3 regions of the Arthrobacter sp. CJL-S3 genome follow, and region 2 is predicted to be linked to each of the others. Evidence: riboswitches for the same ligand, from Rfam matches in the RefSeq annotation. Region 2 holds a riboswitch; each other region holds the start of a gene.
The links. Region 2 has a riboswitch for S-adenosylmethionine ahead of AC06G6_RS13255 (aminotransferase class V-fold PLP-dependent enzyme). Riboswitches for the same ligand answer to the same signal wherever they lie in the genome.

Region 1 (3,223 bases), 1.2 Mb from region 2:
GCGGTGCGTTGTGGTGGAGGGGTGGGTGATGAGCGACTTGGAATCGCCCAGGTTGTTTGAGATATCGATGATCCGCAGCGCATCGAGCAGCGCGAACGCCGCCTCCTTCGCCGAACGCCCGGCGGACGGGGAAAGCTCGAAGGTCAGCACCGTGCCGCCGGCCTTCATCTGCCGGGCGGCCAGCTCGTACTGCGGGTGGGACGGCAGGAGCGGGTACCTGACCCAGCTGATGGCGGGCTGCTCCTCAAGCCATTCGGCCAGCCGCAGCGCGGAGGCGGAGGAGTGGTTCACGCGCAGGGCCATGGTCTCCAGCCCCTTGGTCAGCACCCAGGCGTTGAACGCGGAGAGTGCCGGGCCGGTGTGGCGCATGAGCTGCTTGACCGGGCCCTCGATGAACTCCTTGGTGCCCAGGATCGCGCCGCCGAGCACCCGGCCCTGGCCGTCGATGTGCTTGGTCCCCGAATACACGACCACGTCCGCGCCGAGCTCCCCGCAGCGCTGCAGCAGGGGGGTGGCAAAGACGTTGTCGACGACGACCGTCGCCCCGGCGGCGTGGGCCAGGTCGCTGACGGCGACGATGTCCACGATTTCCTGCATCGGGTTCGACGGCGACTCGAAGAAGACCGCCGTCGTCGGTTCGGACAGCGCGGACCGCCACTGCTCCAGGTCCGGGCCGTCCACGAAGACCGTCTCGACGCCCCAGCGGGGCAGGATCTCGTTGAGGATCACGAAGCAGGACCCGAACAGCGAGCGGGCCGCGACGACCCGGTCGCCGGCGGCCAGCAGGGCGCCGAGGGCAGTGAAGACCGCGGACATGCCCGAGGCGGTGGCGAAGCAGGCCTCGGTGCCTTCGAGCAGCCGGAGCCGTTCCTGGAAGGTGGCCACCGAGGGGTTGCCGTAGCGGGAATAGACGAAGCGCTCGTCCTCGCCGGTGAAGGCGCGTTCCGCGGCGGCCGCGGATTCGTAGACGAAGCCGGAGTTCAGGAAGATCGGTTCGGACGTTTCCTGGAAGCCGGTGCGGTCGAGTCCGCCGCGGACGGCCTGGGTGTCGGCGCTCCAGCCGGTGGCGTCAGGGTTGAAGGTCACTTAGTGCTTTCCAAGGTTGGTGGGCAGGCCGCGGTTTTTCCAGCCGTTGACTGTGCGTTCGCCGTAGCGGTCCGGCTCGCCTTCGAAGCCCTCAAGGACGTTGTAGGAGATGAACCCGGCCTCCGTTGCGGCGATCGCCGCGGCGATGGACCGGGCGCCCGAACGGCACAGGAAAACCAGTTCGGTGCCGCCGCCGTCCGGGGCCTGTTGTTTCAGCTGCAGCTTCAGCTCTTCTATGAAGCGCGAATTGGGGATGCCGCCGGCCAGGTTCCACTGGATGAAGAGCGGGTCATGACGCGTTCTGCCCGCCGGCTTGGTGTCCGGGATGCCGATGTGGGCCCATTCACCCTCGGTGCGGACGTCCACCAGGATGGCGCCGTCCTCCAGCTTGGCCCAGGCCTCGTGCGGGCTGAGGTCCCCGGCGTAACTCACGCGTGGCCCTCGCCGTCGAACTCGAGGTCATCCACCGCATTGGCGATGGCGGCGTCCGCGCTGGCGATCGCCGCCGGCAGCACGACGGCCTGCGCCACGATGACGGTGCTGCCGTTGAACGTGGCCGACGGGCTGCCGTGCAGCACGTAGCCCTCGGCGAGGGCGGCCGAGACGCGCTCGCAGAAGGCGCGGTCATCGGGGCCGGTGAACAGGCGGAACGCCAGTCTCTCCTCGGCGGCACCGGGGACAGCGCGGGTCGGGGCGGGGGCTGTTACGGGGACAGCGGGGGCGGACGCGTCAGGCACGACGGATCTCCTTCTTTCACGCTTGCAGCTCGAATGGTCGATATGCCGAGTATTCACCTGAGGCACCCCGCCGCGAAAGGGAGGGTTGCCGACCGGCCAGTCAGGGCTTGGCGCCGGTTCTCATTACTCACCAAAAAACGTAACACCTGCGGCGCCGGCCCGCACCGCCGCCGCCGTCATGTTAAGTAACGGTCCTCCACACAACGCGGATCCTCGCAGTCAGCGACGGCCCGTTCCGGCGCCCAGGGCCGCCGCCAGGTGTCCCCGCGGCGCCTTTTGGGCGGGGCGGATCATTCGATCGTGGCGTACAGCGCGTTGAGCTCCGCGGTGAGCTGCCGGCGCAGCTCCGGGGTGCCGATTTCCTTGCCGTCGATGTGGTTGACGGGCGCCAGCAGCCGGATGCTGGAGATCAGCCACACGGCGTCGGCGTCGTACAGGTCGCGGGGCTCCAGCGGGCCGTAGCCCAGCTCCCAGCCGGCGGCCTTCGCCGCGGTGAACAAGGCGCCCTGCGAGGTGCCGGGCAGGATCCCGCTGTCGAGCTGGGGCGTGATGAGCCGCCGGACGGTGCGGACCCCGCCGGCGCCGTCGTCGGTGGTTTCCAGGTGCGCGAGCAGCACGGTCGACGTCGGTCCCTCCAGGACCCGGCCGTCCGCGGAGGTGAAGATGACGTCGTCCGCGCCCTGGGCATGCGCGTAGCGCAGCGCGGCCATGTTGACGGCGTAGGACAGGGTCTTGGCGCCAAGGAGCAGCCACGGGGCCCGTTCCCCGATGTCGCTGTCGTAGCCGCGGTCCAGCAGGATCACGTCGATCCCGGTGTCGCGCTGGCGCCTCCCGGCGGGGCCGGGGGCGGAAGCCTGGACCCAGCAGGTGGGCCCGGGCGCACCTTCGACGCCGCGGGTCACGAGGAGCTTGACCACAAGTTCGTCGTCCCCGACGGTTTCGGCGCCCGGCACGTGCTGGCGCCGGTATTCGCTGATCGCCGTCGCGATGGCCCGGCGCCAGGTGTCCTCCGCCGGGATGTCCAGCTCCAGCAGCCGGGCGGACCCGGCCAGCCGGTTCAGGTGCGCCTGGAGTTTGCGGGGCTGCCCGCCCACGGCCAGCAGCGACTCGAAGACCCCGTCGCCGCGGGTGGCGCCCTGGTCCGTCGCCATCAGCTGCGGCTTCGTGGCGTCGGCCAGCCGGCCGCCGTCGAACGCCGGATCCAGGAAGACCAGCACCGGGACAGGGGCGGGGGCGGCAGCAGGAGAAGTCATGGCTTCAGCTTAGTGCGGCAGGCTGCGGGATAGGATTTGACGGTTGCCCGTTCCGGAACTGTTCCGCGGGTCTGGAACTTGAGGGGTTCGTCTGTGTTGTGGCCTTTTTCCCTGGCGGAATCTCTCCCGTCCTGGGTGATCCTGATC
Region 2 (3,223 bases):
CCTTCGGCAGGTCCGGATGGGTACCTTTCGAATTTACCGCACGCGTGGGGGCGGTGGTTCCGCACCGGGACGCCACCGGGCCCCCTGCGGGACCGCTGCGGGACCGCAGCGGGACCGTAGGGGCTGCAGCGGCGCCGTCAGTCCTGGGTGCAGGGGGCCGCGCCGGCGGTGCCGGGCGTGTTGGGGGCCCAGTGCGGGTAGGTGCGGGTGTCGTTGGACGGCACCCAGCGTCCGGCGTCCACGACGTAGTCCCAGCCGAGGCCGGTCCGGCGCAGCTCCTGGAGGGCGGCGAGCAGCCGCTGGGCGTCTTCCAGCCGGGAACCCAGACCGAAACTGGCCCGCAGGGAGCCCGAGGGCAGCCCGAGCCGCCGGAGGAGGGGGTGCGCGCAGAAGCGGCCGTCCCGCAGGCCGATGCCGTGTTCGGCCGACAGGTACGCCGCCACGAGGCCCGCGTCGTAGCCTTCCAGCGAAAAGTTGACGACGCCGATCGTGCCTGTCCCCGCGGCGGTGTCCGGCCCGGCGCCAGCCGGAGCGTCGAAGGAAGCACTGTCCGAGAAGATCTGGTGGACCGTCACGCCGTCGATCCGGGCGAGGCCCTCGACGAGGAAGGACCGGATCGCGTTTTCGTGCGCGTGCCACTGGTCCACGTCCAGGTCGGCGATCACCTGGGTGGCCCGGGCGAGGGTGGCGGCGCCGAGGACGTTGGGCGAGCCGCCCTCATGCCTGGCGGGGCCGGTGGTCCAGCTGACACTGTCAATCCGGGCGTCCTGCACGGCCCCGCCGCCGGCCAGGTGCGGGGTGCCGGCGTCGAGCCAGTCGGGGCGGCCGACCAGGACGCCGGCGCCGAACGGTGCGTAGAGCTTGTGCCCCGAGAAGGCGAGGTAGTCGACGTCGTCCGCGGCGATGTCGATCCGCCGGTGCGGCGCCAGCTGGGCGGCGTCGACGACGATCCTGGCGCCGTAGTCGTGGGCCAGGGCGGCCAGGGCCCGGATCGGCAGGATCTCTCCGGTGACGTTGGAGGCGCCGGTCACGGCGAGCAGGCTGACGCCGCCGTGGGCGAGCTCCGCGCGGAGCAGCTCCAGCGTGGCGGCGAGGGTGGGGGCGGCGATGACGCTGCGGTGCGGGACGCGCTGCCACGGCAGCAGGTTGGCATGGTGCTCGATGTCGAGGTACAGCACCTCGCCGGTGTGCACGCCGCCGGCGGCGGGCAGGCACCCGGCCAGCAGGTTCAGTGAATCGGTGGTGTTCCGGGTGAAGATCACCGCATCGTCCGGCCGGCCGCCCACGAACTCCCGGACAATGGTGCGGGCGTTTTCGTAGACCGAGGTGCTGATCTGCGAGGCGTAGCCGGCGCCGCGGTGGACGCTGGCGTAGAACGGCAGGATCTCGTTGAGGTAGGCCGAGACGACGGACAGGGCAGGGGCCGAGGCGCCGTAGTCCAGGTTGGCGTAGCGGACGTGGCCGCCCTGGATCAGCGGTGCCTGGATCTCGGCGCCGGTCACGGCGGCCAGCGGCCGGCGGGCGTCGGCGAACCGCGCGTCGGGACGGGACTCGGTGGCGCCGGCCTGGAATTCAGGAGTGGCGGGAATGGTGGCAGTCGTCATGGGACCTCGCTCGAAAAGGACCCCACACGCCGGGGATCCGCGCTTGCCGGGTCCGTTCCGGACCGGCCAGGTCGTCACCCGGGGCACCCCACCGCGAATGGAGGGTTGCCGGCCAGCAAACCGGGGTTTCGCGCTGGCACTCGTGACCTGCTTCGAGCGTAGGTCATACCCCGTTCCGGCGGAAAGGCGCGGGCTTAATGTGAAGCCGTTTGTTACGCCGGTGCCCGCCGGGCAGCCAAACCACCGACCCGGCGCGACGGTCCGGCGGCAGCAATCCGCGCTAGGAGTCCTCGGCAGCCGCGCTCAGGCTTCCGGTCTGGACCCTGAGGCCGAACAGGGCATCCAGCGCAGCGGTGTAGTCATCTTGACGTCCGAGTGCGGCGAGCTCCCGGGCGCGGACCGTCGGGGTATGGAGCAGGCGACGGATCATGTGCCGCAGGGCGTGGTTGACGTCTTCAGCCGAGGCGCCCCGGGCATGCTGCCTGTTGACGCGCTCCATTTCGCTGAGGAGGACCTGATGGAGGTGCTCGCGCAGGGCGACGACGGCCGGATCCACGGCGCGGACGGCATCCTGTTCCTCGAACTGGCGTGCCGCCCGGCGGACCAGGGCGCGGGCGTGGCGCAGCGCCTCGGCGTCCGCGGGGGGAGCAGCGATGTGGACCGACTCCAGCGTGATGAGGTCCACACCTGGCAGCTCCATAACCTGTGGGTCGAAATCATGGCTGGGTGCCAGGTCGATGACGGCGAGGGGGCGGGCGCCGTCCGCACGCCACCGGGCGAGGGCGGCAGCACCGATGCGGGCACCTGAACCGCTGCAGCCAATGACGAGGTCGGCTCCGGCAACGGCTGCCGGCAGTTGCTGCGCGGAGAGGGCGCGACCTCCCCTGGACGCCACGAAGGCCTCCGCACGGCCGGAATGGGAGAAGACAGAAATCTCGGAACAATTTCGGTGCCTGAGAAGCTCCGCCACGCACGCGGCGTAGGCGCCGGTACCGAAGAGAACGGCCGACGTCCCGGCGATCCCGGCCCGCCTTGTTCCGGCGGCGGCAAGGTCCAGGGCAACAGCAGCGATGGATCTGCCCGCGCTGCTGAGAGCAGTCCGGGCCCCCACGTCCTTCGCTGTGCGGGACGCGGCTTGGAACAGCCTGGCCAATCGCCCGCTGCTGGTTCCGGCGGCCTGTGCGTCGGCGAGCGCACGCCGGACCTGGCCGGCAACTTCGCGCTCACCCACGACAACTGAATCCAAACCGGCGGCAACGGCGAATAGATGTTCGACAGCCGTGGCACCCCGGAGTTCCTCGAAAAGGGCCGACAGGAGGACCGTGGGCAGCCCGGAGCTGCGGTGGACCGAATCGAGGACCTCTGCGCGGGCGGCCTCAACGCCGGTCGCGGACGAAACTTCGCAATAGATTTCGAAGCGGTTGCACGTGGACAAGACCACCGACGCGGTGATGGTCGAACGGTCGGAGACCAGCTGGGGCGCGAGCCCGGCGGAAGCGGCGTGCAGAGCGGCGGCGGATCCGATGTCCAGATCCCGGTACTTCGCCACGAACACGAGCAGGACCGTGCCGTTTCCGCCGGTGCCGCGGACCACGGCTTGAAGCGTGTCAGACAAGGCT
Region 3 (3,223 bases), 1.6 Mb from region 2:
CGAGGCCCAGAAGCCGCGGGACTTGCTCGGGCTGTGCTCGGCGACGAGGAGGACTGCGCCGCCCCATTCACCGCCGACGGCGAAGCCCTGGGCGAAGCGCAGGAACACGAGGAGGGCCGGGGCCCAGTACCCGATCTGCTGGAAGGTCGGGAGGCAGCCCATCAGGAAGGTGGAGACACCGACCAGGATGATGCTGAGCTGGAGCAGCTGCTTGCGGCCGAACTTGTCGCCGAAGTGGCCAAAGACGATGCCGCCGATCGGGCGGGCAACGAAACCAACGGCGTAGGTCAGGAAGGCGGCGATGATGCCGTCCAGTTCCGTGCCGGAGTTGGGGAAAAAGATCTTGCCGAACACAAGGGTGGCGGCCGAGGCGTAGAGGAAGAACTCATACCATTCGACAACGGTGCCGGCCATGGAGGCCGTTACTACCTTCTTCAGTCCGGACGACTTGACGTCTTCCTCTTCCGGGCGCCTGGCGGCGTTTTGTGTACTCATTTCGACTCCTTCGGTGTCTCCGTCGACACCCTATGGACCTCTGGGCAATGGACGCGGCGTGATTTGTGACACGCGGCATCATTCTCAATGAGTATGGGCGCTCCCGCCCTGAGCCTCAACGGCCATTAGTGCAGAGCGTATCTGCAAAATTGCACAGTTGGTCTCTTCTTCCCGCGCTTTCGTCCACGGATTCGCGCAGGAGATCGGCACGGCCGTCGTGCCGCGCAGAAAGACAGGCCGAAGGACCTAGCCGAAGAAGTGCCGCCGAAGCTGGCTGTTGAGCTGGCCGATCTCGGTCAGGAAACCGTCGTGCCCGATCGGCGCCTCGATGGTGTGGACGGCGACGTCGCCCGGCAGGGCAGCGGCGAGCGCGTGGGACTGGGCCGGGAAATACAGCCGGTCCGAGTCGACGGCCGCCAGCAGGAACTCCGCCGTGGCCGGAGCCAGGGCCTCGGCGAGGGCGCCGCGGCCCCGGCTGATGTCATGGCTCATGAGCGCTTCGGTGATGGCGATGTAACTGTTCGCATCGAAGCGGCGGACAAGTTTGTTGCCCTGGTGGTCGAGGTAGCTCTCCACCTGGTAACGGCCGCGCCCGGCGAGGGATCCGGCTTCCAGCGGCGCCTCGGCGTCCTGGGCGTTCCGGCCGAAGCGTCCGTCCAGCTCCGCGGCCGAGCGGTAGGTGATGTGCGCAATCCGCCGGGCCAGGGCCAGGCCCGCTTCCGGCTCCGGCCCTCCGTAGTAGTCCCCGCCGTTGAAGTGGGGGTCCTGCCGGATGGCGAGGGTCTGCGCCTGGGCGAAAGCAATCTGTTCGGCGGTGCTGCTGGCGCCGACCGAAATCACGGCGCAGCGCCGGACCCGGTCCGGGTAACTGACGGCCCATTCCAGCGCGCGCGCCCCGCCCAGGGAACCGCCGAGCACGGCGTACCAGCTCCGGATGCCCAGGGCGTCGGCGAGCCTGGCTTCGGCCTCGGTCGTGTCCCGCAGCGTGACGAGCGGGAACCGCGAGCCCCAGGGCTTTCCGTCGGGTGCCGGCGTCGAGGGTCCCGTGGAGCCGTAGCAGCCGCCGAGGATGTTGATCGAGACGACGAAGTACCTGTCCGTGTCCACCGGGGCACCGGGGCCGGCGAGCTGCTCCCACCACCCCGGCTCCTCGCTGGCGCCGCGCGTGACGTGGGTGTCCCCCGTCAGCGCGTGCTCGATCAGCACGGCATTGGAGCGGTCCGCGTTGAGGGTCCCCCAGGTCTCGTAGCCGAGGGTGACGTCCGGCAGCCGGGCACCGGACTCGAGCTCGAGGTCGCCGATCCGGAGATACCGGACGGTTCCGTCCGGGGCAGCCCCGTCCGGGACCATTCCGACCGGGACAACCCCGTCTGGCGCCGTGTCCCCCGGGGCATCCGGGTGGGAGGTCTTGCTTACAGGTACACCCTGGCGGGTGACGGCAATCGTCATGTGAGGACCTAACTTCGCGCTTGCCCGCCGTCAGCTGACCGGCAGGCCAGGTCTTCACCCGGGGCACCCCGCCGCAAAAGGAGGGTTGCCGGCCAGCAAGCCGGGGCTGTCGCTGGCACTCATGACCTGCACTGAGTCTACGAAATGCGGCGGCCCGGTGGCGAAGATTGTGACGAACTTATGACTCGCCGCGTTCTTTTCCGCGTTTATCCGGGCCCCGGCGCCCGGACGCCGGGGGCCGGACGCCGGGGGCCGGACGCCGGGGGCCGGGGGTGCTCAGGCGGTTTTGGCCGCGCGGAATCCGGCGTCGAGGTCGGCGAGGATGTCATCGATGTGCTCCAGGCCCACGGAGAGCCGGACGAGGCCGGGGTTTACCCCGGCGACGGTCTGCTGTTCCGGGGACAGCTGGCTGTGGGTGGTCGACGCCGGGTGGATGACCAGCGAGCGCACGTCGCCGATGTTGGCCACGTGCGAGTGCAGCTCGAGGGCGTCGACGAAGCGCTTGCCCGCCTCCGCTCCCCCGGCGATGTTGAAGGCGACGACGGCGCCGGTCCCCTTCGGGCCGTACTTGCGCCCGCGCTCGTACCAGGGGCTGGACGGCAGCCCCGCGTAGGCGACCGATTCGACGTCGTCCCGGGCCTCGAGCCATTCCGCCACCTTGCTGGCGTTGGCGACGTGCCGCTCCACGCGCAGGCTCAGGGTCTCGAGGCCCTGGGCGATGAGGAAGGCGTTGAACGGGGAGACTGCCGAGCCGAGGTCGCGCAGCAGCTGGACGCGCGCCTTGAGGATGTAGGAGAGGTTGGCGCCGAGGGCGCCGTCCTTGCCGAGGTCCCGGGCGTAGACCAGGCCGTTGTAGGTGGGATCCGGGGTGTTGAAGCCGGGGAAGCGCTCCGGGTCCCGGCCGAAGTCGAAGTTGCCGGAATCCACGATCACGCCCGCGATCGCGGTCCCGTGGCCGCCGAGGTACTTGGTGGCGGAGTGCACGACAATGTCCGCCCCCCATTCGATCGGCCGGATCAGGTACGGGGTGGAGAGCGTGTTGTCCACGATCAGCGGGACGCCGGCCTCGTGAGCCACCTGCGAGATGCCCTCGATGTCCAGCACGTCCTGGCGTGGGTTGGAGACCACTTCGCCGAAGAACAGCTTGGTGTTGGGCTGCACGGCGTCGCGCCACTGGGCCAGGTTGTCCGGGTCCTCGACGAACGTCACGGAGATGCCGAACTTCTTCAGGGTGTGCGCCAGCAGGTTGTATGTGCCGCCGTACAGGCTGGGGCTGGCC

Region 1: it holds a riboswitch for S-adenosylmethionine, as region 2 does, so the genes downstream of both, AC06G6_RS18760 (DUF1737 domain-containing protein) here and AC06G6_RS13255 (aminotransferase class V-fold PLP-dependent enzyme) in region 2, are expected to answer to the same signal.
Region 3: it holds a riboswitch for S-adenosylmethionine, as region 2 does, so the genes downstream of both, metX (homoserine O-acetyltransferase MetX) here and AC06G6_RS13255 (aminotransferase class V-fold PLP-dependent enzyme) in region 2, are expected to answer to the same signal.

The regions. Positions count from the first base shown of each region.
Region 1 covers NZ_CM160046.1:4,081,673-4,084,895, reverse strand. Annotated here, with positions in the region: gene AC06G6_RS18770 (O-succinylhomoserine sulfhydrylase) at 1-1,086, opposite strand, end outside; gene AC06G6_RS18765 (rhodanese-like domain-containing protein) at 1,087-1,518, opposite strand; gene AC06G6_RS18760 (DUF1737 domain-containing protein) at 1,515-1,742, opposite strand; SAM riboswitch class IV at 1,837-1,951, opposite strand; gene AC06G6_RS18755 (aminodeoxychorismate lyase) at 2,114-3,076, opposite strand; gene cls (cardiolipin synthase) at 3,170-3,223, shown strand, end outside.
Region 2 covers NZ_CM160046.1:2,910,001-2,913,223, reverse strand. Annotated here, with positions in the region: gene AC06G6_RS13255 (aminotransferase class V-fold PLP-dependent enzyme) at 138-1,604, opposite strand; SAM riboswitch class IV at 1,639-1,752, opposite strand; gene AC06G6_RS13250 (glutamyl-tRNA reductase) at 1,885-3,219, opposite strand.
Region 3 covers NZ_CM160046.1:1,347,417-1,350,639, reverse strand. Annotated here, with positions in the region: gene AC06G6_RS06000 (MFS transporter) at 1-495, opposite strand, end outside; gene metX (homoserine O-acetyltransferase MetX) at 742-1,845, opposite strand; SAM riboswitch class IV at 1,956-2,071, opposite strand; gene AC06G6_RS05990 (bifunctional o-acetylhomoserine/o-acetylserine sulfhydrylase) at 2,221-3,223, opposite strand, start outside.